Regions from separate parts of the Kitasatospora sp. NPDC034533 genome, predicted to be linked through region 2. Evidence: riboswitches for the same ligand, from Rfam matches in the RefSeq annotation. Region 2 holds a riboswitch; each other region holds the start of a gene.

Region 1 (7,437 bases), on a different contig from region 2:
GCGCGAAGAACCACCTGATCGTGATGCCGGACGCCGACCTCGACCAGGCGGCGGACGCGCTGGTCGGCGCCGGGTACGGCTCGGCCGGCGAGCGCTGCATGGCGATCTCGGTGGCCGTCCCGGTGGGGGAGGCGACCGCGGACGCCCTGGTGGCCAAGCTGGTCGAGCGGATCGCCTCGCTGAAGGTCGGGCGCTCGGACGACGCGGCGGCGGACTTCGGCCCACTGGTCGGTGCCGACGCGCTCGCCCGGGTTCGCGGCCACCTGGACGCCGGGGTGGCGGAGGGGGCCGAACTCGTCGTGGACGGGCGTGGCTTCCGTCTTGAGGGCCACGAGGACGGCTACTTCCTCGGCGCCTCCCTGTTCGACCGGGTGACGCCGGACATGCGGATCTACCGGGAGGAGATCTTCGGCCCCGTCCTCACGGTCGTGCGTGCCGCCGACTACGAGGAGGCGCTGCGGCTGCCCAGCGAGCACGAGTTCGGCAACGGCGTGGCCATCTACACCCGGGACGGCGACACCGCCCGGGACTTCGCCCGCCGGGTGAACACCGGCATGGTCGGGGTCAACGTCCCGATCCCGGTGCCGATCGCCTACCACACCTTCGGCGGCTGGAAGCGCTCCGCCTTCGGCGACCTCAACCAGCACGGGCCGGACGCGATCCGCTTCTACACCCGCACCCGCACCGTCACCTCGCGCTGGCCCTCCGGGGTCAAGGAGGGCGCGAGCTTCACCATGCCGACGATGGGATGAGCGCCATGCACGACCTCACCGACGACCAGCGCGCCATCGCGGAGACGACCCTGGCCTTCGCCCGTGAGCACCTCGCCCCGAACGCCGTCGCGTGGGACCAGGCCAGGCACTTCCCGGTGGACGTGCTGCGCAAGGCCGCCGACGTCGGCCTCGCGGGCGTGTACGTGCGCGAGGGCTCGGGCGGATCCGGACTCACCCGCGCCGACGGGGTGGCCGTCTTCGAGGCCCTGGCGACGGGCTGCCCCTCCATCGCCGCCTACCTGTCCATCCACAACATGGTCGCCTGGATGGTCGACCGGTACGGCAGTCGGGCCCAGCGCTCCCGGTGGCTGCCCGGGCTGTGCTCGGCCGAGCACCTGGGCAGCTACTGCCTGACCGAGCCGGGCGCGGGCTCGGATGCCGCCGCGCTGGCCACCCGGGCCCGCCGGGACGGGGAGCACTGGGTGCTGGACGGCGTCAAGCAGTTCATCTCCGGCGCTGGTGCGGCCCGGGTCTACGTGGTGATGGCGCGCACCGGCGGGCCCGGGGCGAGCGGGATCTCCGCGTTCGTCGTCGAACGGGACGACGCCGGCGTCTCGTTCGGGCCGAACGAGAAGAAGATGGGCTGGAACGCCCAGCCCACCCGCCAGGTGCTGCTGGACGGCGTCCGGCTGCCCGCCGACCGGCTCCTCGGGGCCGAGGGCGAGGGCTTCCGGATCGCCATGAACGGGCTCAACGGCGGCCGGCTCGGCATCGCCGCCTGCTCGCTCGGCGGCGCCCAGGAGGCGCTGGAGCGCGCCACCCGCCACCTGGCGGACCGAGAGGCCTTCGGCACCCGCCTCCTGCACGCCCAGGCGCTGCAGTTCCGGCTCGCCGACATGGCGACGGGGTTGGAGGCGGCCCGCTCGCTGCTGTGGCGGGCGGCGGCCGCGCTGGACCGGGGTGACCCGCGGGCGCCGCAGCTGTGCGCGATGGCCAAACGCCTCGCCACCGACACCGGCTTCGAGGTCGCCAACGCCGCGCTGCAACTCCACGGCGGCTACGGCTACCTGGCCGAGTACGGAATCGAGAAGACCGTCCGCGACCTGCGGGTGCACCAGATCCTTGAAGGGACCAACGAGATCATGCGCGTCATCGTCGCCCGCGGCCTGACCGGAGCCGCGTGATGGCCGAGCACACCGCCGACGAGGTCCTCGTCCAGCGCGAGGGCAGGGCGGGCCTGATCGTCCTCAACCGCCCCACGGCCCTGAACGCCCTCACCCACGGCATGGTCCGCGCGATCGCCGAGGCGCTGGACGCCTGGGAGGCCGACGACCGGGTGGAAACCGTCGTGGTCAGCGGCGCGGGGGAGCGGGCGTTCTGCGCGGGCGGCGACATCGTCGCCATCCACCGCGCCGCCACCGGCGGCGACCCGGGCGCCGTCGAGGAGTTCTGGCGCGACGAGTACCGCCTCAACGCCCGGATCGCCCGCTACCCCAAGCCCTACGTCGCCGTGATGAACGGGATCGTGATGGGCGGCGGGGTCGGCGTCTCCGCCCACGGCAGCGTCCGGATCGTCACCGAGACCACCCGCATCGCCATGCCGGAGGCCGGCATCGGCTTCGTCCCGGACGTGGGCGGCACCTACCTGCTCGCCCTGGCGCCGGGCGAGCTGGGCACCCACCTCGCCCTGACCGCCGGGGCCGTCGGGGCCGGTGACGCGCTGCTGTGCGGTCTCGCCGACCACTTCGTCCCCGCCGAGCGGCTGCCCGCCCTGCTCGACGACCTGGCCGAGCTGCCCGTACACGGCGCCCTCGAACGGCACGTCCGGCCCGCGCCGCCCGGCGTGCTGGACGCACGGCGGACGTGGATCGACGCCTGCTACGCGGCCGGCACCGTCGAGGAGATCCTCGACCGGCTCGACAGCAGCAGCGAAGCCGAGGCCAAGGAGGCGGCCGACCGGATCGCCGCCAACTCCCCGACCGCCGTGAAGGCCACGCTGGCGGCCCTGCGCCGGGCCCGGGCCCTCGGACCGCTGGAGGCCGTGCTCGACCAGGAGTACCGCACCTCCTGCGCGGCCCTGGCCACGCCGGACCTCGCCGAGGGCATCCGGGCCCAGGTGATCGACAAGGACCGCAAGCCGCAGTGGAGCCCGTCGACGCTGGACGCCGTCGAACCCGCCGCCGTGGCCCGCTACTTCGCCCCGCTCGGCGAGCGCGAACTCGGCCTCGCCGCCACCACACCCCTGGAGCGCTGGTGACCCACACCGTCGGATTCGTCGGACTCGGCAACATGGGCGGTCCGATGGCCGCGAACCTCGTCAAGGCCGGCCACCGGGTGTTCGGCTACGACCTCGCGGCCCCGGCCCGGGACCAGGCCGCGGCACAGGGAGTGACGATCGCGCGCTCGGCGGCCGAGGCCGTCGGCGAGGCGGACGTGGTGCTGACCATGCTGCCGGCCGGGCGCCATGTCCTCGACGTCTACGCCGAGTTGACCGAGGCGGCAGCCGGAGCACTGTTCGTCGACTGCTCCACCATCGCGGTCGGGGACGCCCGGGCGGCCGCCGACCTCGCCCGGGTCGCCGGGCACCGCGCCGTCGACGCCCCCGTCTCCGGAGGCGTGGCCGGCGCCGAAGGGGCAAGCCTGACCTTCATGGTCGGTGCCGAGGACGCCGACTTCGCCGAGGCCGAGCCGGTGCTCGCGGCGATGGGCAAGCAGGTCGTCCATTGCGGGGCTACTGGTGCCGGGCAGGCCGCGAAGATCTGCAACAACATGATCCTCGGCGTCTCCATGATCGCGGTCAGCGAGGCCTTCGTCCTCGGGGAGCGCCTCGGACTCAGTCACCAGGCCCTGTTCGACGTCGCCTCCGCAGCCTCCGGGCAGTGCTGGGCGCTGACCAGCAACTGCCCGGTGCCCGGTCCGGTTCCGACCAGCCCGGCCAACCGCGGCTACGCGGCCGGGTTCGCGGCGGCCCTGATGGCCAAGGACCTCGGGCTGGCCGCCGACGCCGCTGCCGCCTCCGCCGCACCCGTCGAACTGGGCCGGCGGGCAGCCGAGTTGTTCGCCGCGTTCGCCCGGGGCGAGGCCGCAGGCCTGGACTTCTCGGCCATCATCACCACTCTCCGGGAGGAGACCGCATGACGTACGACACGATCCTGGTCGAGCGCAAGGGCCGGGTCGGGGTGATCACGCTCGACCGCCCGAAGGCGCTCAACGCGCTGAACAGCCGGCTGATGAACGAGGTCGTCGCGGCGGCCACGGAGTTCGACCGTGACCCGGAGATCGGCGCGCTGGTGGTCACCGGCTCGGAGAAGGCCTTCGCGGCCGGCGCCGACATCAAGGAGATGCAGTCCCTCGACTTCGTCGACGCCTACCTCGGCGACTGGTTCGCAGCCTGGGACCGCTTCGCCGCCCTGCGCAAGCCGGTCGTCGCGGCCGTCGCCGGCTACGCGCTCGGCGGTGGCTGCGAGCTGGCGATGCTGTGCGACATCCTGCTGGCGGCGGACACCGCGAAGTTCGGGCAGCCGGAGATCAAGCTCGGGGTGATCCCCGGCATCGGCGGCTCGCAGCGGCTGACCCGGGCGGTCGGCAAGGCGAAGGCCATGGAGCTGTGCCTGACCGGGCGGATGATGGGCGCCGAGGAGGCCGAGCGGGCCGGGCTGGTCTCCCGGATCGTCCCGGCGGACCAGCTGCTGTCCGAGGCGCTGGCCACCGCCGAGACGGTCGCGGCGATGTCCACCCCGGCGGCGATCATGATGAAGGAGAGCGTCAACCGCGCCTTCGAGACCACCCTCGCCGAGGGCGTCCGCTTCGAACGCAGGCTCTTCCACGCGACGTTCGCCACGGCCGACCAGAAGGAGGGCATGGCGGCCTTCGCGGAGAAGCGCCCGCCGTCCTTTACCCACCGCTGACCGTCCACGCGCTGCGCCGCCCCTGCGTCCCGGGGCGGCGCACGCTGCGCAGGGCCCGGAACGGCTCAGCAGGTGGGTGTCCGGCCCGGCCTGGCGGTGTCCGGCCCGGCCCGGCCGCCGGTCGGATACGGCCGCGAGACAGGCCAGGGCAGCGTGGCGTGCCGCTCGAACCCTTGACCGGATCTTTTCCGTTTCGCCATGATGGACCGTCACGTTGTGACTCCGCCGCTGGGGGAAGTCCGGTCCGAATCCGGCGCTGACCCGCAACGGTAGGCCGCCTGCTCACGCCGGCGGCGAGCCCGAGTACCCGGCGGCGGAGGTGTGTCGTCCCCTCCTCCCGTCGTGGTCTGCGGGCCGGAGCTCCGAGGGCTGCCCGGCGTGTCGCCGACGTCCTCCGGGCCCCTGCGTCCAGGCCCGGAAAGGCACCCATGCCCGCGCTCCGCCGTACCCTCGGTCTGCTCGCGATACCCGCCCTCGCAGTCGCCACCGCGCTCCCGGCGGCCACCGCCGCCCACGCCGCACCTGCCGCCGCCACCTCGTCGCCGACGATCCGCCCCGACGCCGCCGCGGGCGGCTGGCTGGCCCGCCAACTCGTCGACGGCGACCACTTCGAGTCCGTCTTCAACGGGACCGCCTACCCCGACCAGGGCCTGACCGCCGACGCGGTGCTGGCCTTCGCGGCCTCGCACAGCTCGGACGAGGCCGCGGCCAAGGCCACCGCCTGGCTGGCGAAGCCCGAGATCATCAGCGGCTACCTCGGCGACGGCACCACCGAGGCCTACGCGGGTGCGACGGCCAAGCTGCTGCTTGCCGCCGAGGTCCGCGGCGCGAATCCGGCCTCTTTCGGCGGCGTCGACCTGCCGGCCCGGCTGCGCTCGCTCCAGACCGCCGAGGGGCGCTTCTCCGACCGCTCGCAGTGGGGCGACTACAGCAACGCCTTCGGCCAGTCGCTCGCCCTGATCGCGCTGCACCGCACCCCCGGAGGCGTCCCGGCCGCCGCCGTCGACTTCCTGGCGAACAGCCAGTGCGCGGACGGCGGTTACCCGGTCTCCTTCGGCCAGAGCACCTGCACGAGCGACGCCGACGCGACCGCGCTCGCCGTCCAGGCGCTCGCCGCCACCGGCCGTGCCGCCAAGGCGGACGCCGGCCTCACCTGGCTGACCACCCACCAGAACGCCGACGGCGGCTTCGCGGCCGCCGGGGCCACCACCTCCAACGCCAACACCACGGGCCTGGCCACCCAGGCGCTGCTCTCCGGCGGGCGCTTCACTGCCGGCCTCAAGGGCTGGAACCGACTGGTGAAGCTCCAGCAGGGCTGCTCCGCCGACCCGGCGGTGCGCGGTGCCGTCGCCTACGACGCGGCCGGTTTCAACGCGGGCAACGGTGCCCGGGCCACGGCGCAGGCCGTCCTCGGCTTTGCGGGCACCCCGCTGGCCACGCTCTCCGCCGCCGGCGCCCGCCCCGATGCCCCCACGATGGCCTGCCCGGCGCCGACCTTCCGCTGAACGAGCCCGAGACCAGGAGGAGTTCACCGATGACCGACAACCTCACCGCAGCCCGCCCGGCCCGCCGTACGCTCGGCTCCATCGCCGCCGCAGCGGCCCTCACCGCCGGCCTGCTCGGCGTCTCCGCCGTCCAGGCCCCGCAGGCCCGGGCGGCAGCCTGCACCGGCACCACCGGGGTCACCGTCGTGGTCGACTTCACCGCCGTCGGCGGCGGCATCCAGACCGGCTGCGCGCTCGGCGACCCGGCCAACGGCCTGGCGGCGCTCACCGGGGCCGGATTCTCGTACGCCTTCCACCCGCGCTACCCGGGCTTCGTCTGCACCATCAACTCCTTGCCGTCGACCTGCACCAACCCGAGCGGCAGCGCCTACTGGTCGTACTGGCATGCCCAGCACGGCGGCCCCTGGTCGTACAGCAACCTGGGCGCGGGCAGCTACGACCCGGCGCCGGGCGACGTCGAGGGCTGGTCCTTCGGCGCCGGCGCCCAGCCGGGCATCACGGCCCCCTGACATCCGGAACACCCCGGGGCCCGGCTCCTTTCGGGAGGGGCCGGGCGCCGGCGGCCCGGAGTCCGGTTGCCGCGGCACGCCCGGTGCCGATGGGTGGGGCGTTCGAGCCGGCCACCCCGGTGCTGACCGTGATCCGATCGACACGGAGTACCGTTGACTACCCGTCAGCGACCGTGGTCTGATGAACCGATTTTCACCCTCGGCATTCAGGGGAAGCCGGTCGAACTCCGGCGCTGACCCGCAACCGTGGACCCACCTGACGGTGGGTGAGCCGGAATGCCTGGACCGAGGGTCTGTTCATGGAGCACTTGCGTCGTCGCGGACTACGACGCGGTCCGAGCGGCCCCGTATCCGGGTGGCCGTGGGCTGCGCCGTCGCCTCCCGCGCCGACCGACCAGGGAGCCGTCGTGAGGGTCAGCAGCAACAGCACAGGTCACAGGAACCGGGAGCTCGCGTCCCTGGTGGTCGCCGGCACTGTCGCGGCCGCCGTCGGCGGCACCGTTCTGCTCGGTCACCCCGGTACCGCCGTCGCCGACCCCGCCGGGCAGTGCACCACGACGACCGGCGCGATCGCCGCCGACCCCGCCCACCGGCGTGGCGTCGTCCAGGGCTGCGACGGCCATCCCACCGCCGCCGCCGCGCCGGCCCCGAGCGCAGGCCGGACCCCCGACGCGGCCAAGGCCAGCGCCTACCTCACCGACCCGGCCCGGCTCATCGACGGCCACTACTATGAGGGCTTCCCCGCCTTCGCCGACTTCGGCCTCACCATCGACGGCGCCTTCGCCCTCGCTGCCACCGGCAC
Region 2 (7,437 bases):
CCCAGCGGGCGATCCGGACGGCGTCCACCAGCATCCGGCGGGCCAGCGGTGCCAGCTCGGCAGGTGCCGGGAATCCCTCCGGCACGGGAACCCGGCCTCGCCCGGGAGCCGGAGCGGGTCCTCGTCGCCGGGGTACTCCGTTACGGGGGACACCCACCCCACCCGGCCTGCCACCGGCGGGCCGTTGGGCCGTTCCGGGGAGACGGGTCACCGTCGCACCGGTACCGATCGTCGGCGGGAGCGGGGCATCACGGTCGCGCGGGTTCCGAGACGTCACGTCGAGCAGTCTTCCCCTTGTACCGGCCTTCTGTCACATCCGGTTGTCCGTACGACCGGGCGACCGGCGGTGGCACCTCCGCAAGATCGGGCAACAACGGCAAACCGCCTGGCCGGAAACATGTGATCTGAGCATGCCACTTCGAATGCGCCGGTAGCCCAGAATGCTCGATCGGTCACGGTGGGTAGGGGTGGGGGCGTGGGCGCCGGGCACATTTTTACCCCTGGCGACAGGATGGTTTACCTCCGGGAAAACCGCTCCCGCGACTTCCGGCGAGGCTGTCCAGCCCGAATCCGGACGGATGCCGGGCGGACCGGGGGGATCTTTCCGCACGAGAAGTCGGCGGGTCCGACTTCTCGCGTCCGCACGGCGGAATGGGGAAACGTTCACGCACGGACGGGGGGAAGCCCGCCGGAAATTGCCGACGGGGCCCGGTCGAAACCGCCCGCGCCACCGGGGGGCGCGCATCTCCCTAAAGCAGCGGCGTGAGCCAGCGGCGGAGGAGTTCGGTGTAGTGGTCGGGGGCGGTGTTCCAGAGGGTGGCGTGGTCGGCGCCGGGAAAGGGCCGGAGGCTGACCAGGTCGTGGCGGACGGCCTCCAGTTTCTCGGCGGTGCGGAAGGGTGCGATCCGGTCCTCGGGACTGTGCAGCAGCAGGGTGGGGACGCGCAGGTCGGTGCCGTCGGCGATGCGTCCGAAGTCGGCGAGGTCGACGCCGGTGCGCCCTTCGGCCGCGAGGGCGCCGAGTTCGGCGGCGACGCCCCGGAAACCGGCCCGGGCGGCGTCCCGGCGGGCCGAGGCCGGGAGGTCGAGCACCGGCGAGTCGAGGACCAGGCCCCGGATCGCCTGCGACCAGGCCGAGCGGGCCGCCGTCTGGAGGACCATGGTCGCCCCGAGGGACCAGCCGTAGAGGATCACCTTGCCCGCACCGCTGTCCAGCGCCAGCCGCACCGCCGACTCGACGTCGCGCCACTCGGTCTCGCCGAAGTGGCTCAGTCCGTCCGGGGAGGCGGGGGCGCCGCGGTCGCCGCGGTAGGTGACGGAGAGGACGGGCAGGCCGAGCCGGTGGAGGAGGGGGAGCACCGGGAGGGTCTGCCCGCGGTCGGCTTCCGGGCCGTGCACCAGGATCACCCAGGTGCCGCGCTTGCCGTCGAGCCGCCAGGCGGGCAGGGCACCGAGCTCGCCGTCGGCGGCGGTCTCGGTGAAGGCGAGGCCGAGCGCCTCGGTCGGGTCGCCGAGCAGGACCCGGGGCGTGAAGCGGACCTCGGTGCCGGGGGTGAGGGTGCCGCGGTCGGCGCGGACCAGCCGCCGGGTGACGCCCTGTTCGTCGCTGTGCAGGATCTCCTCGACGACCGCGTGTCCGCCGTCCCCCCACTCGACCGCCCAGCGGCCGCGGCGCAGGCTCTCCGGGCCGGGGGTGAAGGTGATCCGGCCGGGGGCCAGCTCCCGCACCAGGACCGGGCCGGACTCCCGGAGGGCGGTCACCGGACGGACCATCCGTTCGGAGGCCCGACGACCGACCACCAGCACGGCTGCCCCGACCGCGGCGGCCGCCACGACGGCGGCGGTTCCCCAACGCATCTCGCTCCCCTGTTCTTTTGCTCTGCTCTGAGGCCCACGGATCTCCGACGCCCACGGCTCTGTTGCTCGCGTGCCCACGGATCTGTCGCCCACGCACCGGACGGTGTCCGTGCACCAGTTCACCGGCGCGCCGCCCACCCGGCCACCGGACTGAGCCGTTCGGGTCACACGGGCGCCGGCCCCGCGCCGTCGAGGGTGCCGGAGGAGCCCGGAGGAGCCCGGAGGAGACGTGAGGCGGCCGGGAGACGACGGAAGGAGACGGAGACGACAGGTGTAGTGGCGGCGATCCCACAAGCCGTCAGCCGGGCCCGCGTGTGACCAACCCCTCCGTGACCTCGGTTGACTCCCGGTTCGGGCCCGTGATGGGATCCTGGGGCCAAACGGAGGCATGGAGAGGAAGCCGGTGGAAGTCCGGCGCGGTCCCGCCACTGTCACCGGGGAGCACGCTCGGAACATCGCCACGGCGGGCCGTCGAACGGCCGCTGGAAGGCTCCGGGGGTGCGTCTGACCCGGAAGCCAGGAGACTCTCGCCCCCGTCACGTCGATCCAGGGCGCGGACCCTGAGTGAGGACACGCACGCGATGCAGGCTGCCCCGCCCTGCCGGACTCCGAGCTGCCTTCCGCCGTGCGGCCGATGACCCCTCCGCCGCCGCCTCCGTCCACGCAGCGCGCGTCCACGCCGCGCCCGTCCGCCCGTGCCGCCGCCTACGCGCTCGGCGCCCTCGTGGGCTACGCCGCCGACGCCCGCTTCGGCGACCCGCGCCGCGGTCACCCGGTGGCCGCCTTCGGCAGCGCCGCGACCCGCCTGGAACGGCGGCTGTGGCGGGACGACCGGGCCGCCGGCGCCGGCTACACGGCGCTGTGCGTGGGGGCGGTCGCGGCGGGCGCGCTCGCCCTGGACCGCACCGCGGGCCGGCGCCCGCTGGGCCGGGCGGCGCTGGCGGCGGCCGCGACCTGGACGGTGCTGGGCGGCACCTCGCTGACCCGGGAGGCGCGCACCATCGGCCGCTCGCTGGCAGCGGGCGACCTCGCGGCGGCCCGGGAGCGGCTGCCGCACCTGTGCGGACGGGACCCGAGCGCCCTGGACGGGCAGCAGATCGCCCGGGCGGTGGTCGAGTCGGTGGCCGAGAACACCGCCGACGCCGTGGTGAACGCGCTGACCTGGGGCGCCCTGGCCGGCACGCCCGGCCTGCTGGCCTTCCGCGCCGTGAACACCCTGGACGCCATGGTGGGCCACCGCTCGCCGCGCCACGCCCGCTTCGGCTGGGCCTCGGCCCGGCTGGACGACCTGGCGGGCTGGCCGGGCGCCCGGCTGACGGCGCTGCTGACGGTGGCCGCCGCGCCCGCGCCCCGGACGGCCTGGCGGGTCTGGCGGCGGGACGGCTCCGCGCACCCGAGCCCGAACGCGGGCCAGGCGGAGGCGGCGTTCGCCGGCGCGGTGGGCGTCCGGCTGGGCGGGACCCTCCGGTACGGCGAGCGGGTGGAGCACCGGCCGGTCCTGGGCGAGGAGTTGCGGCCGGTGACGGTGGACGACATCGAGCGCGCCTGCGCGCTCTCCCGGCGGGTGGGCGCGCTGGCGCTGGGTACCACGGTCGCGGGGCACGTGCTGCTGCGCGCGCTCCTGGGGAAGAGGGGAAGGGCATGACGAACGCGCTGCTGGTCGCGGGGACGACCTCGGACGCGGGCAAGAGCGTGGTGACGGCCGGGATCTGCCGTTGGCTCGCCCGCCAGGGCGTGCGGGTCGCGCCGTTCAAGGCGCAGAACATGTCGCTCAACTCCTTCGTCACCGCCGACGGCGCGGAGATCGGCCGTGCCCAGGCGATGCAGGCGCAGGCCGCCCGGGTGGAGCCGGAGGCGGCGATGAACCCGGTGCTGCTCAAGCCGGGCGCGGACGGCCGCAGCCAGGTGGTGCTGCTGGGCAGGCCGGTCGCCGAGGTGGGCGCGCTGGACTACCGCGAGCGCAAGCCCGTCCTGCTGGAGCGCGCCCTGGAGTGCCTGGCCGACCTGCGCCGCCGCTTCGACGTCGTGGTCTGCGAGGGCGCGGGCTCGCCGGCCGAGATCAACCTGCGCGACCGCGACATCGCCAACATGGGTCTGGCCACCGCCGCCGCCCTGCCGGTGGTGGTGGTCGGCGACATCGACCGCGGCGGGGTGTTCGCGGCGATGTACGGGACGCTGGCGCTGCTGTCCGCCGAGGACCAGCGGCACGTGGCGGGCTGGTTCGTCAACAAGTTCCGCGGCGACGCGCGGCTGCTCGCGCCCGGGCTGGAGATGCTGCACGAGCTGACCGGACGTCCGGTGCTGGGCACCCTGCCGATGCTGCCGGGGCTCTGGCTGGACGCCGAGGACTCGCTGGACCTGTCCACCGTCGTCGACCGGACGGACGGTCGCGGGCCGCTCGGCGCCGACGTCCTGCGGGTGACGGTGGTGCGCTTCCCCCGGCTGTCCAACTTCACCGACCTGGACGCGCTCGCCCAGGAGCCCGGCGTGCTGGTGCGCTGGGCGACCAGGCCGGAGGAGCTGGCCGACGCCGACCTGGTGGTGCTGCCCGGCACCCGGGCCACCGTCGCGGACCTCGCCTGGCTGCGCGAGCGCGGCCTGGAGCCGGCCCTGAAGGCACGGGCGGCGGCCGGGCTGCCGATCCTCGGCGTCTGCGGCGGCTACCAGATGCTGGCGCGCTCGATCGTGGACGAGGTCGAGTCGAAGGCGGGCGCGGTCGAGGGGCTCGCGCTGCTGCCGACCCGGGTCCGCTTCGGCGTGGGGAAGGTGCTGGCCCGGCCGGTCGGCGAGGCGTTCGGGCAGCGCGTCGAGGGCTACGAGATCCACCACGGGGTGGTGTCGGTCGACGGCGGCGAGGGGTTCTTCTCCGACGGCGCGGGGCGGCACCTGGACGGCTGCCGGCTGGGCCCGGTGTGGGGCACCACCTGGCACGGCGCGCTGGAGAACGACGGGTTCCGGCGCGAACTCCTGCGCGAGGTGGCGGAGTCGGCCGGGCGGGCGTTCGTCCCGGCGCCGGACACCTCCTTCGCCGCCGCGCGCGAGGCCCGGCTGGACCGGCTGGGCGACCTGATCGAGGAGCACGCCGACACGGACGCGCTGTGGAAGCTGATCGAGGGCGGGGTGCCGGCGGCCGGATCGCTGCCGTTCGTCCCGCCCGGTACCGCCGGGAGGGACGCATGAGCCGGGTTCGGCCGCAGGGCAGGGTACGAGCGCAGGACCGGGTACGACCGCAGGGCCGGGTACGAGCGCAGGACCGGACACGACAGGAGTGGGGTACGGCATGAGTGACGTCCGCTATCCGTTCACCGCGATCGTCGGCATGGCCGACCTGCGGCTCGGGCTGCTGCTGAACGCGGTCTCCCCGGCCGTGGGCGGCGTGCTGGTGCGCGGCGAGAAGGGCACCGCGAAGTCGACCATGGTGCGCGCGCTGGCCGGACTGCTGCCGGACATCGCCGTGATCGACGGCTGCCGCTTCGCCTGCGACCCGGCCGCGCCCGACCCGCAGTGCCCGGACGGGCCGCACGACGCCGCCACGAGCCACCAACGGCCCTCCCAGCTGGTCGAGTTGCCGGTCGGGGTGGCCGAGGACCGGATCGTCGGCTCGCTCGACCTGGAGCGGGCGCTGGCCGAGGGCGTCAAGGCGTACGAGCCCGGGCTGCTCGCCAAGGCGCACCGCGGCGTGCTCTACATCGACGAGGTGAACCTGCTCCAGGACCACGTGGTGGACCTGCTGCTGGACGCCGCCGCGATGGGCCGCTCCTACGTCGAGCGCGAGGGCGTCTCGGTGCGCCACGCGGCCCGGTTCCTGCTGGTCGGCACGATGAACCCGGAGGAGGGCGAGCTGCGGCCGCAGCTGCTCGACCGGTTCGGCCTGACCGTCGAGATCGCCGCCACCCGGGACCCGGCCGAGCGCGCCGAGGTGGTCCGGCGCCGGCTCGCGTACGACGCGGACCCGGCCTCGTTCGCCGCCAGGTTCGCGGAGGACGAGCGGGCACTCGCCGAACGCATCACCGCCGCACGGGAGTTGCTGCCCAAGGTCGAGCTGACCGAAGTGGCGCTCCGTCAGATCACTGCCGTGTGCGCCGCGTTCGAGGTGGACGGGCTGCGCGCGGACATCGTGATGGCCCGCACGGCCGTCGCGCTGGCCGCCTGGGACGGTCGTGCCGAGGTGCTGGAGGAGGACGTCCGCAAGGCCGCCCAGCTGGCGCTGCCGCACCGGCGCCGCCGCAACCCCTTCGACGCGCCGGGGCTGGACGAGGAGCAGCTGGACCGGACGCTGGAGGGACACGCCGGGCAGGACGACCCGGAGCCCGAGGACGACGGGCCCGGCCCGGACGGCGACGGCGACGGCGACGGCGACGGACCGGAGGGTGGTCCGGACGGTAGCGGGCCCGACGGCGGCCCCGACGGCGGTGGCGCGCCCGAGCCCTCCGACGGTCCGCACGCGGAGGCCGCCCCGGACACCGCCCCGCAAGCCCCGGGCTCCCCGGACTCCGGGGAGCCCGGGCAGCAGCCCGTACCGGCCCAGCACCCGGCCCCCGCGAAGGAGTCGGCGCCGGTCGCGGCCGCGGACCCGTACCGGACCCGGCTGTTCACCGTGCGGGGCACCGGTCACGGCGCCCAGGGGCGCCGCTCCCCCGCCGAGACCACCGGCGGGCACACCATCCGCGCCCGCCGCCCGCAGGGCGCGCTCGGCCGGCTGCACCTGACCGCGACCCTCCAGGCCGCCGCACCGCACCAGGCGGCGCGCGGGCGCAGCGGGCGGGCGCTGGTGCTGCACACGGACGACTTCCGCGAACAGGTGCGTCAGGGACGGGAGTCCAACCTGGTGCTGTTCGTGGTGGACGCCTCCGGTTCGATGGCGGCCCGGCAGCGGATGACCGCCGTCAAGGGCGCGGTGCTGTCGCTGCTGATGGACGCCTACCAGCGCCGCGACAAGATCGGCATGATCACCTTCCGGGCCGCGGGCGCCGAGCTGGCGCTGCCGCCCACGTCCTCGGTGGAGGTCGGCGCGGCCCGGCTGGAGTCGCTGCCCACCGGCGGGCGGACGCCGCTGGCCGAGGGCCTGCTGCGGGCGCACGAGGTGCTGCGGGTCGAGCGGCTGCGGGACCCGAACCGGCGCCCGCTGCTGGTGGTGGTGACCGACGGCCGGGCCACCGGCGGGCCGGACGCGCTCGCCCGGTCGCAGCGCGCGGCGGCGCTGTTCGCGGCGCAGGGCACCGCGAGCGTGGTGCTGGACTGCGAGTCCGGGCCGGTCCGCCTGGGCCTGGCCCGTACGCTGGCCGGGCTGCTCGGCGGCACCGCCGTCAGCCTGGACGAGCTGCGCGCCGAGGGCGTCGCCTCGCTCGTCCGCGAGAGCCGCTCCGGGGCTCGCTCCCCGCACGGCTCCGCGAACCGCTCCGCGCACGGCTCCGGGAGCCGCTCCGGGGGCCGTACGACCACCACTTCGATGCGAAAGGCGGCCTGACCGACATGCCCAAGGGAGTCCCCGAGAGCGTCCCCGACGACGGCCTGACGACCCGTCAGCGCCGCACGCTGCCGATCACCGCCGTGCACACCGGCCCGGGCAAGGGCAAGTCCA
Region 3 (7,437 bases), on a different contig from region 2:
CAGCCCGGGGCCGGCTTGGCCCGCAGGTGAACGGTCAGCTCGACGGTCGGGGCCCAGCCCGGCATGCCGAGGTCGAAGGTGACCGGCGGCAGCGCGTCGGCGACCAGCAGGAGCAGCAGCGGGTCGGGCTCCCGGCCGTCGGCGAGCCGGAACCAGCCCTGGATCCGCCCGTTGCCGGAGGGCTGCCCGAGCGCCCAGCCGACGGTGGCCGGGTCCAGCCGCAGGTCGAACCGCTCCAGCAGGGCGGCCTGGGCGATCAGTTCCCTGGGCGCGAGTTCGACGCCGATGCACTCGTTCGGCGGCGGCAGCTGCGGGGGCCGCGCCGTGGTGCGCACCTCGCCCTCGGCGGCCGAGAGGTCGCCGTGGCTGGCCACCACGCGCAGCCGCTCGACGCCGTCCTGGCTGAGCGAGGCGGTTCCGGTGGACAGCCCGCGGCCGGTGCGCAGCACCTCGGTGCGGACGGTGGCCGGGCCGGGCCGGGAGGCGGACAGGTAGTAACCGCTGATCGACACCGGGTCCGGGTGGGTGCCGTGCTCCAGCGACAGCGCGTGTCCGGCGACGGCGAGCAGCAGGCCTCCGTTCACCCCGCCGCCGATCTGCCAGCCGGCGCCGAGTTCGGCCTCGTAGCGGCCGGCCTCCTCGGGGTGCCGGGTCAGGGCGATGCCCTGGTCGAACTCGCTGCGGGTCGCCGTGGTCATGTGGGGGCCTGCCCTTCACGCGTGGTTCCGGACGTCAAGTTACTGACAAGTAGGCCCCAACCTTACGCCGCCCGGGTGAAACGCGAAACGGCCGCCGGAACCCTGTTCGGGTCCGGCGGCCGTCCACGAGGTGCCCCTTACCGGCGGATGCCGGGCTTCAGCTCCAGGAAGCGGGCGAGCATGCCGTTGACGAAGGCCGGGGAGTCGTCCGTGGAGAACTCCTTGGCGATCTCGACGGCCTCGTCCAGGACGACGGCGTCCGGGACGCCGTCCTCCCAGATCAGCTCGTACGCGCCGAGCCGCAGGACGTTGCGGTCCACGATCGGCATCCGGTCGAGGGTCCAGCCCACGGCGTACTGCTCGATCAGGTCGTCGATGCGGCGGGCGTGCTGGACGTACCCCTCGATGAGCTCCATGGTGTACTCACCGACCTGCGGGGTGCCCTCGTCGGGCTTGGGCTCGCGGGCGCGGGCCACCCAGTCGGCGAGGACCTGCTGCGGGTCGACCCCGCGGTGGTCGGCCTCGAAGAGGATCTGGAAGGCCCGGGTACGGGCCTTGCTGCGTGCGGCCGACACGGACTTACTTCACCCGGCCGAGGTAGCTGCCGTCGCGGGTGTCGACCTTGACCTTCTCGCCGGTGACGACGAACAGCGGGACGGCGATCTCGGCGCCGGTCTCCAGGGTGGCCGGCTTGGAGCCACCGGTGGAGCGGTCGCCCTGGACGCCCGGCTCGGTGTGGGCGATGGTCAGCTCGACGGCGGCCGGGAGCTCGATGTACAGGACCGAGCCCTCGTTGGTGGCGACCAGGGCCTCGAAGCCCTCCAGCAGGTACTTGGCGGCGTCGCCCACGACGGCCGGCTCGACCGTGATCTGGTCGTAGGTGTCCATGTCCATGAACACGAAGTTCTCGCCGTCCTTGTACGAGAACTGCATGCCGCGCTTGTCGACGTTGGCGGTCTCGACCTTGGTGCCGGCGTTGAAGGTCTTGTCGACGACCTTGCCCGTCAGGACCTCCTTGAGCTTGGTACGCACGAAGGCCGGGCCCTTGCCGGGCTTGACGTGCTGGAACTCGACGACGGACCAGAGCTTGCCGCCCTCCAGCTTGAGGACCATGCCGTTCTTGAGATCGTTCGTGGAAGCCACGGGCGCACTTACTCCTGTATAGCTGTCAAGGAACCAAGGGTTTGCGTCCTGCCGCCGGCGGCCGTCGGGAGGCCGTGGTCACAGGGCGAGGAGCTCCTTGGTGGTGATGGTGAGCAGCTCGGGCCCGCCCTCTTCGAGGGGGCGCACGACGAGCGTGTCCTCGATCCGGACGCCGCCCTTGCCCGGGAGGTGGACCCCTGGGCCGACGGTGACCGGCACGCGGCTGTCCAGTTTACCCATGTCCGCCGGACCGAGGCGCGGCGCCTCCCGCATCTCCAGCCCGATGCCGTGGCCCACCGGGTGCGGGGAGGCCTCGGTGTGGCCGGCCGCCTCCAGGACCTGCCGGGCGGCCCGGTCGGGTACGCACTGCTCCACCCCTGGTCCGAGCGCCTCCCGCCCGGCCCGCTGGGCCCGGAAGACCAGCCGGTGCAGCTCCACCTGCCAGGGCGCGGGAGCGGCCCCGATCACGAAGGTGCGGGCGGTGGAGACGCCGTAGCCGCGGTACTGGGCGCCCATCACCACGGTCAGGAAGTCGCCCTCCTCCACCCGCCGGTCGGTCGGCTGGTGGGCGGCCTGGCCGGAGTGGCTGCCGGTGCCGACCGAGACCGGGAAGGCCGCCCGGTCGGCGCCGTGGTCGATCATCCGGCGCTCCAGCTCCATCGCCAGGTGCCGCTCGGTGCGGCCGACCAGGATCGACTCCAGCAGCTCGCCGAGGGCCTGGTCGGCGATCTCGGCGGCGATCCGCAGGTCGGCGATCTCGTGCTCGTCCTTGACCACCCGCAGCCGCTCGACCATCTGGCCGAGGTCCACCAGCCGGGCCCCCTCGGCCCGGCTCCCCACCGCCCGGTGCCGGGTGACGGTCAGGTCGTGCTCCTCCACCGCCAGACCCGACACCCCGGACCGGACGGCGGCGGCCGCGGCGGCCAGCGCGGTGTCCGACCCGGCCGGCACGGGCATCCGGGCGACGTCCGGGGCGATCAGGTGCTCCCCGGTGTCGTCCGGCGGCAGGTCGTCCGGCAGCGCGAGCAGGGCCCGCTCCCTGGTCAGCAGCAGGGTCGCCCCGCAGGGCGCGCAGCCGGTCAGGTACCGCACGTTCGCCGCGCGGGTGATCAGCGCCGCGTCGGCCCCGGCCGCACCGCAGTGCTCCCTCACCCGCTCCCGCCGCCCCGCGTACGCATCCGCCATGCGTCGAGCCTACGAACCCCCGGCCCGGACCGCCCGCCGAGCACCCCCGCCAGAACCCCCGGTGCTCCTTGCACGCCCCCGCGCGACCGCTCGATCCGGCCACATCGGCCGGGGGGGGCGCCTCAGGACTCCCCGGTGGGGGTCCAGCGCTTCTCCACCCGGGCGAGCTTCCAGTACCCGATCGCGATCGCCCAGACCACCACGAACAGCCCGGCGATCGCGTAGCCGACGTTGTCCAGCGAGATGTCCGCGACGAACCCGGTGACCGGATCGGTCAGGTCCAGCTTCTCGTGCAGCACCCCGACCAGCTCGATGGTGCCGATGACGAAGGCCACCGCGATCGACAGCCCCGTGATGGTCAGGTTGTAGTACACCTTCCGCACCGGGTTGGCGAACGCCCACTGGTAGGCGAAGTTCATGAACGTCCCGTCCAGGGTGTCGAACAGGCTCATCCCGGCCGCGAACAGCAGCGGCAGGCAGACGATCGCGTACCAGGGAAGCCCCGAGGCGGCCCCCGAACCGGCCATCACCATCAGGGTGACCTCGGTCGCGGTGTCGAAGCCCAGGCCCAGCACCATCCCCACCGGGAACATCTGCCCCGGCCGGGTGATCGAACGCGTCGCCCGGTTCAGCACCCGGGCCATGAAGCCGCGCGAGTCGAGGTGCGCCTCCAGCTCCTTCTCGTCGAACTGCCCGGCCCGCATCGCCCGGAACACCTTGACGATGCCGAGCAGCGCCGCCAGGTTGAGCGCGCCGATCAGGTAGAGGAACACGCCGGAGGTGGTCGTCCCGACGACGCCGAGCCACTTGTGGGTGGTCGACTCGTCGTCCATCAGGGTGTTCGCCAGCTGCGCCCCGCCCGCCACCAGGGCGGCCATCAGCACCACCATCGAGGAGTGCCCGAGGGCGAACCAGAAGCCCACCGAGACCGGCCGCCTCCCGTCCGCCATCAGCTTGCGGGTGGTGTTGTCGATCACCGCGATGTGGTCGGCGTCGAAGGCGTGCCGCATGCCGAGGGTGTACGCCGTGACGCCCAGGCCCACCCCGAAGACCTGGGTGCCGACCTCGTACCGCTCGGGCGCGACCAGGAAGACCAGGGTGCCGAAGGCCACCACGTGCAGGGCCAGGATCACCGCCATCAGCCCGGCCGTGCGGACGGTGTCCTCCCGCCGCCACGCGAACGCGGGCAGCACGGAGGGGGCCGGCTTCGCCCCGGCGGAAGAGATTTCGGGCAGGGTCATCTGCGGATCACGCTCCAGCACCTCGTGGAAAACCTCGTGAGATGCCGTGGCCGGTCTCCTGGCTTACGGGAAAGCCCGTACCCGCCTTCCCAGGCGCGCGAGGCGCCCAGTGGCTCCATGGGTACGGACGGCGTTCCTCCGCGGACGGAGGAACGACCCGATCACAGTGGCGAGGGCCGCTCCGGGCTGGGACCCCTGAAGGTCCGTCACCGGAATTCCCGAGCACCACGGCGGGCTACACCGTAGGGGCCGGGTCCGACCCGTGCAAGGCCCGGCGCACGCGCGGGTGTCCAGGATCACAGGGCCCGCCGCCGCACCCCGCCGCCCGGCCGACCGACACCCGGAACCGGCCGGATTCCGGCGAGGGCGCGCCGCCGCCGGACCGGATGAGTACGATCATGGCGTGCCGTCCCACCCCCACGCCTGGCCCGCCGACCGCTGGAACACCCGGCCGGTCAGGGCCCGCGTGCTGGCGGTCGCCCGCACCCTCACCTCGGCCACCCGGGTCCTGGACGTCCTCACCCTCCTGAACCCCGACGGCGTCGAGCGGTACTTCACCGTCAACCCCGGCTCCGCCTTCGCCGACCGCGCCCTGGACGAGTACCTGCACGGCCTGCCCGGCTTCACCGTGCTGGACTGGGAGGACGCCGTCCGCCGCCGCTTCGACCTGGCCGTCGCCTGCGCCGTCCACTCCTCCATGCACCGCCTGGACGCCCGCCTCGTCGTCCTCCCGCACGGCGCCGGCTACAACCGCCTGGTCACCGAGTCCACCGGCGACACGGTCAGCGCCGCCGGCCTGTCCAGGAACGAACTCACCCACCGCGGACGGGTGTTCGTGGACGTCCTCGGCCTCTCCCACCCCGAACAGCTGGACCGGCTGCGGGCCTCCTGCCCCGAGGCCCTGGACGTCGCCCGGGTCGTCGGCGATCCGTGCTTCGACCGGATGCTCGCCAGCCGGCGCTCCCGGGACGGCTACCGCGCCGCACTCGGCGCCGTCGACGGGCGGCGGCTCGTCGTCGTCAACTCCACCTGGAGCGAGCACTCGTTATTCGGCCGCCGCCCCGACCTCCCCCAGCAGCTGGTCCGCCGGCTGCCCGCCGACGAGTACACCGTCGCCGTCGTGCTGCACCCCAACATCTGGAGCCGGCACGACCCCGAGGCGCTGCTCGACGGCGCCCGCCGGATGGGCCTGCGCCTGATCCCGCCCCAGCAGGGCTGGCAGACCGCCCTCGTCGCCGCCGACCTGCTGATCGGCGACCACGGCTCGGTCTCCTTCTACGGCGCCGCCCTGGAACGCCCCACCGTGCTCGTGGCCACCGGCTCCGGCGAACTCGACCCGCACTCCCCCAGCTACGCCTTCGGCCAGGCCGCACCCGCCCTCGACCCCGACGGCGACCTCGCGGCCCAGGTCGAACAGGCCCTCGCCCGGGACCCGGCCGACCTGCGCGGGATCACCGACGGCTCGCTCGCCCACCGCGGCGAGTCCGCCCGGCTGCTGCGCCCGCTGCTCTACTCCTTCCTGGACCGGCTGGACGAACCCGCGGACGAACCGGCCCTGCCGCCCTACCCCAGGCCCGTGCCGCTGCCCGGAACCGAACGGCCCACCGCGTACGACGTCGAGGGCAAGAGCGAGGGGACGGAGGTGAGCCTGCGGCGCTACCCCTTCGACCCGGGCGACCACACCCCGCGCGGCTTCCACGCCCTGACCGACGACCACCCCGGCGACGCCCTGCGCTACACCGCCGAGGTCCTCGCCCGGACCGAGGTCCACGCCGAGGTCCCCGCCACCCGCTGGCTCACCGACTCCGCGACCGAACTCCCCGGCCTGGCGGTCGCGGTGGCCGCGCTCGGCCCGGCCCGCCACCTGCTGCGGCTGCGCGGCGGTCTCCTCCTGGAGGCCCGCGCCGAAGCGGACTGGGAGAACCCCGACCCCGGCGTCGACCCACTGCTGCTCGGCGCCGCCGTGTCCTGCTGGCTCACCGACGGCGGCGACCCGGCCGGCCTCCCCGAGCACGGGCTCACCATCCGCACCGGCGACCACCGCACCCGGGTGTCGTTCCGCACCGGGCCGTGACCGCCAGGCAGTGACCGCCACGCCCGGACTGGGCCGGACAGGGCCCGACAGACCCTAGCCCGCGAGCTCCCGCAGCCGGGCGCGGCTGCGCTCCGCCGACTCCTCGTCGCCCCGCTCCTCGGCGAGGGCCACGAGCAGGGTGTGGGCCTGCGCCTCCTTCGCCGGGTAGCCGCGCTCCTCGGCCCGCCGGGCGCACTCCTCGGCCTGGGCCACGGCGAGATCGAGCCGGCCGAGCGCCCGATGGGCCCGGGCGCGGACCAGCGGCAGCTTCATCGCCATGTCCTCGTCGTGGGTCCGCTCCGCCTGGGCGGTGGCCTCGGCCAGCAGGGTCAGCGCCTCCCGCGGGCTCCCGTCGGCGATCAGCGCCTGTGCCAGGTTGTAGCTCTGGACGATCTCGCCGTGCGCGTCGCCCCGGTTCGCCTCCAGCGCCAGGGTGAACCGCTGCACCGCGTCGGCCGGGCGTCCGTCGGCCAGGCAGAGCAGACCGTCCGTCTCGTGGAGCACCCCGACCACCTGACGGTCGGCCACCAGCGGCACCAGCTCGGTGGCCAGCGCCAACTGCTCGGCGGCGAGCCGGTGCTCCCCGCGCTCCTGGTGGGCGCGCGCCAGCTGGTTGCGCATCCGGACCACGGCGTCCGGCCGGTTGTCCCACTGGGCCGACTCGATGCCCAGCCGGTGGGTCGCGATCCAGTCCTGGTAGAGCTTGCGGCCCTGGTAGAGCAGCCAGAGCGACTCGCAGAGCCGCCACACCTCGCCGTGCCACCCCTGCTCGGCCGCCTCCTCCACCACCGCGCGGAAGTCGGCCCGCTCCGCGTACAGCCACTCCAGGGCCGCGCTCCCGGACGCGAAGCCGGGCAGGCCGTCGCCGCTCGGCTCCTGCACGCGGAGCCTGCGCTCGGACATCGCCCGGTCGGCGAGCGAGGCCCGGCCCCGGTAGTACGCCACGACACCGGCGAGGAGTTCGGTGCGGTCGGGCAGATCCCGCGACCGGCCGAAGGCGTGCAGCCGGACCACGTCGTGCGCCCGGAAGCGGTCCTCGCGGTCGTCGTCCCTCACCTCGTCCAGCAGGTGGACGCCCCGCAGCTCCTTGATCGCC
Region 4 (7,437 bases), on a different contig from region 2:
GCGCGCACCACCGTTCCCTGTCAGGAACGTGCCTGGTGGCCGTGCGGCGGCCGGCCTGCCGAGGTGAGCCCCGCGGCGCCCCGAACAGCGTGGAGGGCGCCGCTCAGACCTCCTCCTCCATGCCGATGGCCTCTTCGAGGCCTCTGCGGGCCCCGGCCGGGTCCTGCCCGTCCATCTGCCGCAACAGGGCGGTGGCGATGGCGTCGAGTTTGCGCTGGACGGCGTGCTCTGCGCGGCGCTCGGAGTTCTTGAGCAGGGTCAGGAGCAGCAGGCTGAGCGCCGTCATGAGGTCCCCGACCAGGATCTGCCAGGTCAGGGCGAGGCCGGCGGCGTGCACCACCACGAAGGCGGCCACCAGGAGCAGGCAGCCGACGTAGAAGGGCGGTGAGCTGGTGAGGTTCGACGCGGCCTCGGCGAACCGTTCGAACCGGCCCCGCCCGTCGCGGCTGCGCTCGGACGGGTGGTGGAGGGCCATGGCGTCGCGCTCCTCGCGGTGCCCGGTCGGGACGTCGGCCGGGCCGCCGCCGGGCCGTGGGGGGACGGCCCACCGCCAGCGTCGCCGACGGGCCCGCCGTTCGCACGCGGGGTTGGGCCGCCGGGCCACCGGCACGCGTCGGCGCCCGCCCGGCACAGCCGCCGGGCGGGCACCGTACGGCGATCATCAGGGGGCCGGCGCGGCCGCCGGCCCACCGCTCCGCCGTACGCGCCGCGCACGCTCCGCGGGCATCAGCCCCGGCTCTCCGCCTGGAACATCCAGCTGTGCTTCTCCAGCGCGGCCGTGAGCCCGATCAGGAGGTCCTGGGTGACGGGGTCCGCCGGGCCCGTCACCTCGATCCGCGTCCGCATGCGCTCGATCACGGCCCCGAACGCCTTCACCAGGTGCTCGACCACCTCCGTGTCGGCCGTCCAGCCCTCGGGGAACTCGGGCAGGCCGCTGGAGGCGGCGACCGTGGCGGCCCGGCCGTCCGGGCTGACCCCGATCGCGGCGGCGCGCTCGGCCACGTCGTCGGCGAAGGTGCGCGCGGTGGCGACCACCTCGTCGAGTTGCAGGTGGACGGAGCGGAAGCGGGGCCCGTAGAGGTTCCAGTGCGCCTGCTTGGCCACCAGGGAGAGGTCCAGCAGGTCGACCAGGGCGCCCTGGAGCGCGTCTCCGGTCGTCTTGCGTTCGCTGTCCGGCAGCGGGCTGCTGATGACGATGCCCATCGCTGAATTCCTTCCGGTCGCAGGAGCCGTCGTCCGGCCTTCGTACGGTGATACCGGCCCGCCGCCCGCCTCGGTGGAGGCGGTGCCCCCTCGGGGGACGGCCACCGAGGCGTCCGGGACGGACACGAATGACCGACCGGGCGGCGGACGTTTCGCGGCTTCCCCCTCCGCCCGCGCGGAAACCACCCGATACGCCGACGTCCCGGGCTCCGGGGGCCGGCGGGTGCCCGGTCACGGCCGGACGCCCGGGAGCCGACGAGCCGGTGGCGCGGTGGGCCGGGCGCCCGGTGCGGGGGGTTAGGCGGTCCGGCCGGCGCAGGCCGCGGCGGTCACCAGTTGGTCGAAGGCGGCATCGGAGGCCTGCCGCCGGCGGCGTCGTAGGGGTTGCGGGAGAGCACGACCTGGCGCCGCCCGGTGTCGTCGCTGAGCATGACGCTGCTGTAGCCGAGGCTGTCACCACGGTGGCCCCAGAAGTCCCCGCACGGGGTGGGTGTGCGCTCCAGGACCAGGCCGTAGTCGGCCCCGCCTCCGATGCCCGCGGTGTGCTTCATCTCGGCGAGTTCGGCGGGCCCGAGGAGCCTGCCCGCGAGCAGGGCGGACATGAAGGCGGTGAGGTCGGCGGTGGTGGAGATGCCGGCGCCGGACGGGCCGGCGATGGTCGGGTCGAACAGCGTGATGTCCACCGGGCCGCCGGGCAGCTCGGCGTAGGCGCGGGTGTGGCGGCCGGGGACGGCGGGGTCGTCCTCCGGCATCGTGGTCTCGCTCAGGCCGAGCGGCCGGATGATCCGCCCCTCGACCTCCTGTTGCCACGTGCGGCCGGTGGTCTTCTCGATGAGCATTCCGAGCAGCAGGTAGTCGGTGTTGGAGTAGTGCCGGCCCTGGCCCGGCGGGAAGTACGCCGGGTTGGTCTCGGCGACGGCGACGAGCTCCGCCCGAGGCCGCGCCCCGACGTCCCTCAGGGGCGCCGGCGCGGCGACGCCGCCCGGCCCGGGGCGGCCCCTGGGAGCCTGAGCCCGGCCACTGACCGGTCGGCCCCGCCGGTCCGCGTCAGCGGGAGCGGCCGATCCCCCACGCGGCGGCCCGGGCGGCGGCGGCCGCCCGGTTGGGGAGGCCGAGCTTGGCGAGGATGTGCTCGACGTGGGTCCCCACGGTGCGCGGCGTGACGTACAGCCGCTCGGCGATCTCCCGGTTGGTGCGGCCGGTCGTCAGTTCGGCCAGGACCTGGAGTTCCCGTGGCGAGAGCCCGCCCGGCCGGGCGGCGGCGCCCGGGCCGTCCTCCGAGGGGCCGACGGCGCCCGGACCGGACGCGGCCGGCCCCTCGGAGGACGGGCCCGGGTTGGGGGCGACGGCCGCGGCGAGCGCCTCGCTGAGCAGGGTGACCGCCGCACGGGCGGGGTCGGGCGCGCACCGCGGCCGGCGGACGCTCACGTTCAGCATCCCGACGTACCGGCCGTCGGCCGCGAAGAGGCACTGGGCCACGCCGTCCTCGATGCCGAGCGGGCGCAGCACGTCCCGGAAACCCGGGGAGGCCGCGAGGAGTCGCCCGGGGACGTCCCTGAGCCACAGTCCGCCCCGGGCCGGGCTGCGGAGCACCGGGAACACCGGGTCGTGGTGCAGGCGGGTCTCGATGTACGCGGTGGCGTCGTCCGGGTAGCTCCCGGCCAGGGTGGTGTGGCGGCCGCGCGCCGGATCCCACCGGGCCAGGGAGGCGTGGTCGTACTCCATCACCCCCGCCAGGGCCGTCAGGACCGTGTCGAGGCCGGTCGTGCCGGCCACCGCGCTCCGGGCGGCCTCGCGGACGCCGACGGCCGCGTCCAGGATCCGCGCCACGTTCCGCTCCGCTGCCATCATCCAAGGATGATCATGTGCCCGGAATGCGTCAAACGCGCGGGGCCTCCTCAACGCCCGGGGCCTCGTGCACGCGCGGGACCTCGTGCACGATCCGCCCGTCCATGACGGTCAGGACGACGGGCATCGCCGGGATGTCCCGGGGGTCGGCGGCGAGCAGGTCCCCGTCGAGCACGCACAGGTCCGCGGCCTTGCCCACCTCCAGCGAGCCCTTCCAGTCGTCGGCGAAGTCCTGCCAGGCCGCGTCGATCGTGTAGGTGCGCAGCGCCTCCGCCAGGCCGATGCGCTGCTCCGGGCCGCTGACCCGGCCGGCCGCCTTGGACTCGCGCAGCATCATGGTGGCGAGGCCCTGGCGCCAGTCGGGGTGGGTGACGGGCGCGTCGGAGCCGCTGGCGACCCGCACGCCGGCGTCGATGGCGTCGCGGTACGGCCACGCGTACGCGGCCCGTTCGGCGCCGACGAGGTCCTCCTCCATGTCCGCGACCGTCCACTTGATGGTGGGGTTCATGTTGACGCCGAAGCCGTGCGCGGCCAGCACCTCCATGCTGTGCGCGGTGAGGAAGTCGCCATGGATGACGTAGTGGCGGGCGTCGGCGCGCGGGTGCTCGGCCACGGCCTCGGCGAAGGCGTCCACGACGGTGTCGATGGCCCGGTCTCCGGTGACGTGGACGCCCAACTGGTGCCCGGCGGCGTGGGCGAGCCGGATCATGGCGCCGATCCCGGCGGTGCGCTCGGTGTCGGTGTCGCCGCCGACGCACAGGGAGCCGCAGCCGCCGCCGACGTACGGTTCGTGCATCCAGGCGGTCTTGTTGGGGACGATGCCGTCGGCGAAGACCTTGACCCCGTGGACCGCGAGGCGGCGCGGATCGGTGTCGCCCGGTGCGCCGAGCTCCGCGAGGCCTCGGGCGAACTCCTCGGTGGTGCTCGCCATGCCGGTGGGCAGCAGCAGGACGCCGACGCGGGCGGTCAGTTCGCCGTCGGCCAGCAGGCCTCGGTAGACGTCGAGGGTCTCCGCGCCGAGAGCGCCCCGCATGATGCCCTCGCCGCCGGGGCCCAGTCCGGGCTCGGTGTAGCTGGTCACGCCGAGCCGGGCGAGGGTGGCGAGGGCCGCCCTGATCGCGTCGGTCCGCTCCTGGCGGCTGAGCGGCGGCAGCGCGTTCTGGACGAGGGCCTGGGCCCCTTCGTGGAGCAGCCCGGTGGGCTCCCCCGTCTCGTCCACGACGATGGCTCCGCCGGGCGGGGCGACGGTGCCGCGGTCGATCCCGATGAGCTCCAGGGCCTTGGAGTTGACCCAGGTGGCGTGCCCGGAGAAGGAGTACAGCACCACGGGGTGGTCCGGGCTCACCGCGTCGAGGTCGCGCCGCGAGGGCGTGCGCGACGGGTCCTGGAGGCACTCGTCGAGGTACCCGGTGTCCCAGCCGTGCCCGGTGACCCACTGCCCGGCCGGGGTCCGCCCGACCGCCTCCCGTACCGCCTCGGCCACGTCCCGCAGCGAGGACACCGCGGGGTGTCCGAGGTCGAGGGAGAGCGGCGGGGTGGACATGCCGAAGGCGCAACCGTGCAGGTGGGAGTCGTTGATACCGGGCAGCAGGGTCGCCCCCCGCAGGTCGACGACCCGGGTGCGCGGCCCGATGAGCGGTGCGACGTCGTCCCTGCGGCCGACGGCGCTGATGACCCCTCCGGTCACCGCCAGGGCCGAGGCGACGGAGAAGTCCGCGTCGACCGTGACCACCTGTCCGTCGAGAAACACCAGATCCGCGTACGTGTGCACAGGGCGACCTTTCGGGAGGCGGGCGCGCGCGGCCGTCCGCGGGCGCTCCTCCCTGGACTATGGCCGCGCCAGGGCCGCCCGCACATCGGTCGTTCCACCGATACGCGCCCGATCCGCGCCCTATCCGCGCCCGCTGCCGGCGCCCCTCGCGCGGCTCGGCCGGGGAGCCGTGGGGTCCGCCGGTTCACCGGGCCGCCGCCGCGGGGCCGGCGGCCGGTCAGTCGTCGCGGGGCTGGCGGCCGGTCAGTTGCCGCGGGACGTTCGGTTCCGAAGCGGCGCGGTGGCGGAGCCCGTCGGGGAACGACCCGGAACGATCACCCCACGACCTGGCCGGCATCCGGCCTGACCACGCCTGGTACGGTGCCATCGCCGTGGTGTTCGGGAAACCGGTCGAAGTCCGGTGCGGCCCTCGCCACTGTTGCCGCGGAGTTCCGCGGCCCTCGCTGACCGGCTTACCCAGCGGTCAGGGCCACTGGGCGGGTCGGAAGAACCGCTCGGGAAGGTCGGCCGCGGCGCGTCGATGCGGAAGCCAGGAGACCGGCCACGGCGCGACATGTTCCACGAGGGTTTTGGAGAACACGTGCCCAGCGCTCCGCCGCGCCCATTTCCGTCCATACGTTCCGTGCGTCCGGTACGCCCCACAGGTCCGGTGCGCGTCGGCCGGGCGGTCGCGACCTTCCTGTTCCTCGGCGTGCTCGGAGCCTGCACGAGCGCCCCCGCGCCCGTCGCGTCCGGTGGGACGACCGGAAGTGCCTCGCCCGTCAGCGTGGACAACTGCGGGACCACCGTGACGGTCTCCGCGCCGCCCGAGCGGCTGGTGACGCTCAACCAGGGCGCCACCGAGGTGGCCCTGGCCCTCGGCCTCCAGTCCCGCATGGCCGGTACCGCCTACCTCGACGACTCCGTCCCGGAGAAGTGGAAGGCGGCCTACGACTCCGTCCCGGTGCTCTCCAAGGACTACCCGACGAAGGAGAAGCTCCTCGCGGCCCGTCCCGACTTCCTGTACGCCTCCTACGCCAGCGCGTTCACCGACAAGGTCGCGGGCACCCGGGAGGAGCTGCGCGGACAGGGCGTCCCGTCGTACCTGTCCCCGTTCGGCTGCGCGGACAAGAGCCAGGTGCCGCCGACGACCTGGCAGGCGGCGTGGGGCGAACTGAACGACGTCGCCGAGGTCTTCGGCGTCCAGGAGCGGGCCGCCTCGATCCGGCGGGAGCAGGAGCAGCAGCTGGACCAGCTCAAGGCGGCGGCCGCGGGCAAGGACCTGAAGGTCCTGTGGTACGACTCGGACACCAAGGCGCCGTTCGTCGGGGCCGGCCGTGGCGGACCGCAGCTCGTGCTCGACGCCGTGGGCGCCCGCAACGTCTTCGCGGACCTGCCCGGTGGCTGGCAGAACGTGAGCTGGGAGAAGGTCGTCGCGGCGGACCCGGACGCCATCGTGGTCGCGGACGCCGGCTGGGACACGGCCCAGTCCAAGATCGACTACCTGGAGAACGACCCGGTGCTGAGCAAGCTCACCGCCGTGCGGCGCAAGGCGTTCGTGGTGGTGCCGTTCTCGGAGTCGACACCCGGCGTGCTGCTCGCCGACGGCGCCGCCCGAGTGTCCGAGGGGCTGGGCCGACTGCACCCGGCTTCATGACCACCGCACCCCGCCCCGTCGCGCGGCCCGCCGGTCCGGGCCGCGCGGCGGCGGCCCTGGCCGTCGGTGCGGCCCTGCTGCTGGCCACCGTGCTCCTCGGCCTGGCCGTGGGCTCGCAGCACGAGTCGGTCCGGACGGTGCTCGATGTCGTGGTGCGCCGCCTCGGGCTGGGCGATCCGCCGGTGACGCTGCTGGACGACCAGATCGTCTGGCAGTTGCGGCTGCCCCGGGTTCTGGGGGCGGCCGCCACCGGCGCCGGCCTCGCGGTCTGCGGCGCGGTGTTGCAGACGCTGACCGGCAACGACCTGGCCGATCCCTTCCTGCTCGGGATCTCGGACGGCGCCGCCGCCGGCGCGGTCACCGTGATCGTCCTCGGCGTCGGCGTGTCCGGCGCCGTCGGCACCGGCGCGGTGTCGACGGCGGCCTTCGCCGGCGCCCTGCTCGCCGCGGTCGTCGTCCTGGCACTGGCCGGCGCGCGCACCCGGTCGCTGCCGACCACCCGGACGGTGCTCGCCGGCATCGCGGTCGGGCAGATGTGCGGGGCCTACACCTCGTTCGTCGTGATGGTCCTCGGGGACCGCAACGCGGCACGCGGCGTCATGGAGTGGACGCTGGGTTCGGTCGCAGGCGTACGGTGGCCCACCGCCGTCTTCCTGGTCGCGGTCGCGCTGGCCGGGGTCACGGTGCTGGCCTCCTCGGCCCGCGACCTGGACGCCTTCGCCTTCGGCGAGACCGCCGCCCGCTCCCTCGGCGTCCACGTCGAGCGCACCCGCTGGGTCCTCATCGCGACCGCCGCGCTGGTGACCGCCTGCCTGGTCGCCCACACCGGCGTCATCGGGTTCCTCGGCCTGGTCGTGCCGCACGTGGTCCGTCTCGTCTGCGGCCCGCGCCACGCCCTCCTGCTGCCGGTGTCGGCACTGGTGGGGGCGTCCGTCCTGGTGGGCAGCGACCTCGTGGCGCGCTCGGTCCTCCCCGACCG

What was found. A riboswitch is a leader RNA that binds a small molecule or an ion and turns the genes downstream of it on or off. The one in region 2 is predicted to bind cobalamin.
Region 1: another riboswitch for cobalamin. It lies ahead of ACZ55U_RS28425 (peptidase); the one in region 2 lies ahead of ACZ55U_RS23425 (cobalamin biosynthesis protein).
Region 3: another riboswitch for cobalamin. It lies ahead of nicT (Nickel transporter NicT); the one in region 2 lies ahead of ACZ55U_RS23425 (cobalamin biosynthesis protein).
Region 4: another riboswitch for cobalamin. It lies ahead of ACZ55U_RS11870 (ABC transporter substrate-binding protein); the one in region 2 lies ahead of ACZ55U_RS23425 (cobalamin biosynthesis protein).

What each region holds. Positions count from the first base shown of each region.
Region 1 covers NZ_JBVITE010000050.1:52,186-59,622, reverse strand. The annotation lists gene ACZ55U_RS28450 (CoA-acylating methylmalonate-semialdehyde dehydrogenase) at 1-752, shown strand, start outside; gene ACZ55U_RS28445 (acyl-CoA dehydrogenase family protein) at 749-1,897, shown strand; gene ACZ55U_RS28440 (enoyl-CoA hydratase/isomerase family protein) at 1,897-2,970, shown strand; gene mmsB (3-hydroxyisobutyrate dehydrogenase) at 2,967-3,851, shown strand; gene ACZ55U_RS28430 (enoyl-CoA hydratase) at 3,848-4,621, shown strand; cobalamin riboswitch at 4,831-4,950, shown strand; gene ACZ55U_RS28425 (peptidase) at 5,050-6,126, shown strand; gene ACZ55U_RS28420 (flagellar hook-length control protein FliK) at 6,156-6,635, shown strand; gene ACZ55U_RS28415 (prenyltransferase/squalene oxidase repeat-containing protein) at 7,043-7,437, shown strand, end outside.
Region 2 covers NZ_JBVITE010000036.1:2,053-9,489, reverse strand. The annotation lists gene ACZ55U_RS23435 (hypothetical protein) at 1-85, opposite strand, end outside; gene ACZ55U_RS23430 (alpha/beta hydrolase family protein) at 750-1,856, opposite strand; cobalamin riboswitch at 2,251-2,382, shown strand; gene ACZ55U_RS23425 (cobalamin biosynthesis protein) at 2,491-3,501, shown strand; gene ACZ55U_RS23420 (cobyric acid synthase) at 3,498-5,036, shown strand; gene ACZ55U_RS23415 (putative cobaltochelatase) at 5,137-7,323, shown strand; gene cobO (cob(I)yrinic acid a,c-diamide adenosyltransferase) at 7,329-7,437, shown strand, end outside.
Region 3 covers NZ_JBVITE010000015.1:110,323-117,759, forward strand. The annotation lists gene ACZ55U_RS13995 (thioesterase family protein) at 1-698, opposite strand, end outside; gene nusB (transcription antitermination factor NusB) at 836-1,273, opposite strand; gene efp (elongation factor P) at 1,278-1,841, opposite strand; gene ACZ55U_RS14010 (M24 family metallopeptidase) at 1,920-3,026, opposite strand; gene nicT (Nickel transporter NicT) at 3,149-4,267, opposite strand; cobalamin riboswitch at 4,299-4,512, opposite strand; gene ACZ55U_RS14020 (hypothetical protein) at 4,671-6,341, shown strand; gene ACZ55U_RS14025 (AAA family ATPase) at 6,396-7,437, opposite strand, start outside.
Region 4 covers NZ_JBVITE010000012.1:116,176-123,612, reverse strand. The annotation lists gene ACZ55U_RS11895 (low affinity iron permease family protein) at 104-475, opposite strand; gene ACZ55U_RS11890 (Dps family protein) at 727-1,203, opposite strand; gene ACZ55U_RS11885 (serine hydrolase domain-containing protein) at 1,533-2,162, opposite strand; gene ACZ55U_RS11880 (helix-turn-helix transcriptional regulator) at 2,251-3,054, opposite strand; gene ACZ55U_RS11875 (amidohydrolase) at 3,083-4,822, opposite strand; cobalamin riboswitch at 5,178-5,382, shown strand; gene ACZ55U_RS11870 (ABC transporter substrate-binding protein) at 5,445-6,458, shown strand; gene ACZ55U_RS11865 (FecCD family ABC transporter permease) at 6,455-7,437, shown strand, end outside.